DNA from 3 places in the Stenotrophomonas sp. S41 genome. Region 3 is predicted to be linked to each of the others. Evidence: predicted binding sites of a transcription regulator. Region 3 holds the regulator's gene; each other region holds the start of a gene.

Region 1 (2,260 bases), on a different contig from region 3:
AGCGACGACCACAGTGGCCGATGTTCGTCCAGCGACAGGATGGGGTGGCGCTGCTGGCGGCCGGCTTATGGGAGCACTGGCAGGACGAGGCCGGCGACATGCGCGACACATTCTCGATCCTGACCGATGGCAATCCGGCGATCCCGGCCCCGCTGTCTGCCGATGGGCCGGTGTTTGTGGAGCCCGCGGCTGCCGCGGCTTGGCTGAGGGGCGAGCTGACCACCCCGGCGCAGCTGCGACGGCACGCGCATACCGCGGCGCTCGAGGCTGCGTATGTCGGCCTGGGCATCCGCAACCCGCATCGCGATGACTACACCCTGCTGGAGCCGGTGGACCCCGACGCTGCGGGTGCCGACGATGCGCTGCCCGATTGGGATGGCGATGCGCTGGATGACGATGCGTGAGTGATGGGCCCGGGGTCGGATCCCTTGCCAAAGGCAAGGGCTCTGACCCCCGCGCCTGATTGGAGATCCGGGGTCAGAGCCCTTTCCGCTGGAAAGGGATCCGACCCCTTCCCTGACCCCTTCGTCGCGCTCCCGCTGAACCGCAAAAAACACATGGCGTGGATGTGCCTTGCTGCACAGTGCAGCCCATGCGTCACCGCCCTGCCCCTGCCCGCCATGATGCCGTCGCCCTGCAGGCAGGAATGCTCGGCAGCGTGCTGGGCGTGGGCCTGTTCAAGGCACTGGCGCTGTCCGGCGTGGTGTCCGGCTCGCTGATGGGCATGGGCCTGTGGCTGCTGGCCTGCGTCCTGCTGGGCGCCTGGGCATTGGCCGCGGGCCTCGCCTGCCTGGCCCTGAGTCGGCGGGTGTTCGTGCTGATGCTCGCGCTGTCAGCGGTCTTCGTGCTTTGCATCGCCTGATCCGCAGGCGCTTCCAGAAAAAATCCGAACCGTGGCGCTAAAGCTTCAGCCTGCGCCGCCGCTACCGTTGTACTGCTTGCCGGGACTGTCTCCTGTGCAGACACGCCCGGCAGTCGGGCCTACAACGACTACCGGACTTCACAAAATGTACACGCTGCGCCGCTTCAAGGTTGGCACCCGCCTCACTGCGGGCTTTTCCATCCTGCTTCTTCTGATCGCCACCATTCTTGCGATCGCCCTGCACAGCAACTACCAGCAGCGCCAACAGTTCGACAACGCGGTGAACGTGCGCGTGACCCGCATGGGCGAGCTGTACGACATGCTCATCATCAACAAGGAGCTGCTGCTGCTGCGCCGCGACATGCTGATCAAGCGCGGGCAGGGTCTGAAGGCCGATCTGGCGAAGGCGCACGCGATGTCCGCGCGCTATGACCAGATCTGGGCCCACTTCACCGAGCGCCCGGCCACCAGCCCGCTCGCCGAATCGATGCGCGGCAAGGTCGCGCAGAAGCAGCAGGCCACCGTCGCACTCAACCGCGACCTGGATGCAGCGATGCAGGCCGGCGACTTCGATGCCGCCAGCACCGAGCTGCTGACCCGCGCTGGCCCCGCGGCTGCCGACTGGAACGCGGCGCTCGCCGAGTTCGCCGATCTGCAGCAGAAACTGGTGGAAGAAGCCGCCCGGGACATGCAGGCGCTGGCAGCCAGGACCACGGCACTGCTCAGCCTGTTCGGCGTCCTCAGCCTGGGCCTGGGCATCATCGCGGCGTGGTTGATCTCGCGTAGCCTGACCCGCCCGCTGGCCCAGGTGCAGGCGTCGATCAATGCGGTCACCCGCGGCGACCTCAGCGTCCGTCACCAGGATGACAACCCCGATGAAGTGGGCCAGATGCTGCGGGCCACGGACAGCATGGTCGGCCTGCTGCAACGCTTCTCGCAGCAGACCCAGCTGATGATCGGCAAGCATGCCGCCGAGGACATCAGCCACCGCATGCCGGTGGATTTCCCCGGCGTCTACGGCGAACTGGCGCAGGGCATGAACACGATGGTGTTCGAGCATCTGGATGCGATCGTCGATGCCATCGACGTGCTGAACCAGTACGCGCAGGGTGACCTGAGCCGGGACGCACGACGCCTGCCGGGCAGCCGCGCGATCCTGCACGAATCGATGGATGCCGCCAAGGCCAGCCTGCATGCGATCAATCAGGATATCCAGCGTCTGGCGACGGCGGCAGCGGCCGGCGATTTCAGCGTGCGTGGCGATGCCACGGCCTACCGTCACGATTTCCGCCGCATGATTGAAGACCTCAACCGCCTGATGGCCACCGCTGACGGCAGCCTCGGCGCGTTGTCCAAGGTGCTTGGTGCCATGGCCGAAGGGGATCTGACCCGCCGTAT
Region 2 (2,260 bases), on a different contig from region 3:
TGTCCTGGATCGGGCGGCGTACCGCGCGCAGCACCAGCACCAGGCTGGTGATCAGCACACCGGCCACCAGCACGAGCGTGGCGGCGAACAGCACGCTCATGGTGCGTGCACCGGCCTGCTGGCGTGCCTGCGCCTGGGCCAGCGCCTGTACCTGGGCCTTCTGGAAGGCGGCCAGTGCCGGCGCCACGCTGGCGGCCGTGTCCAGCAGCGACTGCGCTTCCACATCCAGGCCGACGCGGGCGGCGGTGTAGCCCAGCAGCGCGGCCTGATAGGCATCCATGTCGGTGCGCAGGCTCTCCTGCGCCTCGGTTGGCAACCCCGCCAGGGCCAGATCGAAGGGCAGCTTCTCTTCGCTGGCGCGGTCGGCATGGGTGGAGTCGCCATCGAGCAGCAGCAACGCTTCCTGCCGGCGCATCTTCTGCACATGCAGTTCCAGCGCCGGGCGCTGCAGCGAGGTCACGTTCGCCTGCAGTGTGTCGGCAGCCTGCTGCAGCTGCGCGGCCAGACCCGCGTCGCCGCGGCCCATCTCATCCACGCGCTCGAACAGCGCGGCGATGCCCTGCGAGAAGCCGTCGACCGCTTCGGCCAGGGACTGCAGCGCCTTGCGCCGGCCGGCATCCATCGGCATCGCGCGCAGCGCCTGAAGGTCCTGCTTCAGCTCCTGCTGGGTGGCCAGCAGCTGGCTGCGGTCGGCATCATCGAAACTGCGCGCATACTGTGTCTGCAGGCGCCGTGCTTCCGCCACGCGGGTGGCGAGCGCCGCTGCCAGATCGCTGCCGTGCTGGTAGCTGGCCTGGGTGCGGGCCGCCTGTGCGCTGGTGTGGCCGGTCCAGGCGTAGACGCCGGCGATGGCGACCAGGCCCAGGCCGCAGACCCACAAGGTGGCCTTCAGCTTGTCGGCCACGCTGAGCCGGTGCGGCTGCAGCCAGCGCAACAGCCCAGGAAACGCCGAGCGCAGCCCATCGAAGTGGGTGCGCAGGGACCGAAGGCGAACAACCGCGGTCGACATGACAGACTCCAGGCAAAAGGACGCACCTGTATCGGCCTGGATAAGCGGGACTTTAGAACTATTTTCGAGAACTGCCACCGGGGGCGCACTTGCGGTCTTTGTACCGGCCGCAGGCGACGGGGCGATGACATCGGCGCCCTGCCCTTGACCTCAACCCCGGTTGCGGTTGCACAGTAGGTGTCCCTGCCCCGCCTGGTGCCGTCATGACCGCGCTTGATATCCCCCGTTACCTGCAGCGCCTGCAGCTGCCGGCCGCGCCGCCGGCCACCCTGGCCGGGCTGACCCTGCTGCAGCAGCGCCACAACGCCCATGTGCCGTTCGAGACCCTCACCTGCCTGCTGCGCGATGCGGTGCCGATCGACCTGGACAGCGTGCAGCGCAAGCTGCTGGACGCGCAGCGCGGGGGCTACTGCTTCGAGCTCAATGGCGCCTTCCTCGTGCTGCTGCAGGCACTGGGCTTCGATGCCCATGCACTGAGCGCGCGCGTGCTGCTGTCGGCCGCCGAAGGCGAGCTGACGCCGCGTACCCACCTGTTGATCCGGGTGCGGCTGGACGGCGAGGACTGGCTGGTGGATGCCGGCTTCGGCAGCCTGACCCCGACCGTGCCGCTGCGGCTGCAGGAAACAGCCGCACAGGACACGCCGCATGAACGCTACCGGCTGCAGCGCCTGGATGACGGCGATTACCTGCTGGCGGCCAGCAGCGGTGACGACTGGCGGTCGCTGTACCGGTTCGACCTGACGTCGCCGGCGGCGGCCGACAACGAGGTGCGCAACTGGTATGTGTGCACGCACCCGCACTCGAGTTTCCCCGGGGAACTGCGTGCTTCGCTGACGTGGCCGGAGGGGCGGCGCACGATGGGCAGCGGCAACTACACCGAATACCGCCCGGGCCAGGCGCCGGAAAAGCGTGCGCTGCGCGATGTGGCGGATGTGCGGCAGGTGCTGCAGGAGGGCTTTGGCGTGCGGCTGCCGGACGATGCGCGGCTGGACCCGGCCATTGCCGGGTGGCTGCAGCGGTGGCAGGCGACGGCCGGGTAGAGTCGAGCTTGCTCGACTGGGTGCGCGGAGCAGTCGAGCAAGCTCGACTCTACGGGCCAACGGCAGCCGAGCGTGGGCTCGGCTCTACAGATGGGCGTCAGGCTGTTGTCGGGGCCTGCACGGCGATGCGGTTGCCTTCGCTGTCGGCGATCTCCGCCACGCGCCAGGCGCCTGCCTCGGCGGGGCCGAATCGCAGCGCGGCACCCGCCTG
Region 3 (2,260 bases):
CCGACCACGCGACGGATGATCTGCCCGGTCAGGTCCTGGTAGCTCTGGGTCAGGGCGATCTCGGTCAGGTTGTGGCGGATGCGCTCAAGCTGCTCATCCTGGCCCGGCTGCAGGCCATCGGCACGCAGCTGTTCGGTCAGGGCGCGGCATTCCTCGGCCAGGTCCAGGGTGCGGTGGGTGGCCTGTTCGGTCATCGCCACCACGTGGTCCAGGCGTGCGCAGGCATCGTCCAGCTCGCCGGCCTCGTCGGGCACGGTCGGCAGTTCGCCCAGGGCCTGGCCCAGCTCGCGGGCCAGCCGCGAAAGGCCGCTCATCATCGGCTGGGTACGCGCGGCCACGAGGCTGTCGATGCGCTGGCGCCAGGCGGTCTCGTCACCCGACTCCAATGCATCCAGGGCCTCCTGCAGGCGCAGGGCGAGGGCGCTTCTGTCGACCTGGGCGTCCATCAGGCGCTCGCTGCCAGGCGTTCGAAGATCTTGCCGAGCTTCTCTTCCAGGGTCTGCGCGGTGAACGGCTTGATGATGTAGCCGTTGACGCCGCTCTGGGCCGCTTCGATGATCTGCTCGCGCTTGGCTTCGGCGGTCACCATCAGCACCGGCAACGTCTTCAGCTTGGCATCGGCGCGGATCGCCTTGAGCAGCTCGATGCCGGTCATCACCGGCATGTTCCAGTCGGTGACCACGAAATCGAACGGCTGGCTCTGCAGCAACGACAGCGCGGCATGCCCGTCCTCGGCTTCGGCGGTGTTGGTGAAGCCCAGATCGCCCAGCAGGTTCTTGACGATGCGACGCATGGTCGAGAAGTCGTCGACGATCAGGATGCGCATGTTCTTGTTCAAAGCAGAGTTCCTTTGTTGTTCACTGCGGGCGGCCGGGGGCAGCCGCCTCGCGCATGTTCATTCTTCGAGGCCGGCGTCGGCCGCCTCGAAAACCTTCAGCCGGCCGCGCAGGCGCAGCACGGCCTGGCCGTGGATCTGGCAGACCCGCGATTCGCTCACGCCGAGCACCGCGCCGATCTCCTTCAGGTTCAGCTCCTGCTCGTAGTAGAGCGAGAGCACCAGCTGTTCGCGCTCGGGCAGGTGGCCGATGGCCTTGCCCAGCTCGCGGCCGAACTCGCCGCGCTCCAGCACCTGCTGCGGGGTCGGGCCGCCCTGGGCAACCGTGTCCAGCTCGCCCTGGTCCTCGATGCGCGATTCCAGGCTCAGCACCTGGCCACGCGAGGCGTCTTCCATCAGGCGCAGGTACTCGGGCAGGGGCATGTCCATCGCCGCGGCCACCTCGGTGGCGCTGGCGGCGCGGCCGCTGCTCTGCTCCAGTCGGCGGATGGTGGCGGCCGCGTCGCGGGCACGGCGGTGCACCGAGCGCGGTACCCAGTCACCACGGCGGATCTCGTCGATCATCGAGCCGCGGATGCGGATCGAGGCGTAGGTCTCGAACGACGCGCCCTGGTCGGCGTCATAGCTGCGCGAGGCTTCGATCAGGCCCATCATGCCGGCCTGGATCAGGTCGTCCACCTCGACGCTGGCCGGCAGGCGTGCCGCCAGGTGGTGGGCGATGCGCCGCACCAGGTCGGAATGCTGGGCGATGACATCGGTCGCGCTGGCGCGCTGGACTTCCTTGTACTGGGCTGCACCTTTCATACGGTCACCCCACGCTGCTTGAGGATGCGTTCGAGGAAGAACTCGACGCCGCCACGCGGTTCGGTCGGCGCCTGCCAGCGGGCGGTGCGGCGGGCGATCTCGGTGATCGCCAGCGCGGCCGGGCTGGACGGGTAGGCCTTGACCACCGGCTGCTGGCGCTGCACCGACAGGCGCAGCCAGTCATCCTGCGGCACGCAGCCCAGGTAGTTCAGCGAGACATCGGCGAGGAACTTCTCGCAGACGCGGGTCAGCTTTTCGTACAGCACGCGGCCCTCGTTGGGGTCGCGCACCATGTTGGCCACCACCTGGATGCGGTCCACGCCACGTTCGCGCGAGAGCACCTTGATCAGCGCGTAGGCGTCGGTGATCGAGGCCGGCTCATCGCAGACCACCACCACGGTGTCCTGCGCGGCCTGGCAGAAGGTCAGCACGCCATCGGTGATGCCGGCGGCGGTGTCCACCACCATGATGTCCAGCTCGCGTTCCAGTTCGGAAAACACGTTGACCAGGCCGACATGCTCGGCCGGGGCCAGTTCGGCCATGTGCCGGCGGCCCGAGGCGGCCGGGACCACCAGCACCCCGTTGGGGCCCTCGATGATCACGTCCTCCAGGCTGCAGCGG

Evidence for each region. Region 3 encodes FliA, which starts transcription of late flagellar genes. Its sites were predicted from a motif close to TAAAGTTTNNCNNNCNNNGGCCGATAA; they were not measured.
Region 1: IAE56_RS16895 (methyl-accepting chemotaxis protein) is a predicted target of FliA. The motif match lies at 901-927, and genes of this name have one in related genera.
Region 2: IAE56_RS04155 (methyl-accepting chemotaxis protein) is a predicted target of FliA. The motif match lies at 1,038-1,064, and genes of this name have one in related genera.

Annotation. Positions count from the first base shown of each region.
Region 1 is NZ_JACVTV010000097.1:13,520-15,779, reverse strand. Features, by position in the region: gene IAE56_RS16905 (SOS response-associated peptidase family protein) at 1-404, shown strand, start outside; gene IAE56_RS16900 (hypothetical protein) at 593-862, shown strand; gene IAE56_RS16895 (methyl-accepting chemotaxis protein) at 1,008-2,260, shown strand, end outside.
Region 2 is NZ_JACVTV010000010.1:63,649-65,908, reverse strand. Features, by position in the region: gene IAE56_RS04155 (methyl-accepting chemotaxis protein) at 1-1,009, opposite strand, end outside; gene IAE56_RS04150 (arylamine N-acetyltransferase) at 1,213-2,049, shown strand; gene IAE56_RS04145 (VOC family protein) at 2,147-2,260, opposite strand, start outside.
Region 3 is NZ_JACVTV010000017.1:16,288-18,547, forward strand. Features, by position in the region: gene IAE56_RS05945 (protein phosphatase CheZ) at 1-446, opposite strand, end outside; gene cheY (chemotaxis response regulator CheY) at 446-838, opposite strand; gene IAE56_RS05955 (RNA polymerase sigma factor FliA) at 896-1,639, opposite strand; gene IAE56_RS05960 (MinD/ParA family protein) at 1,636-2,260, opposite strand, start outside.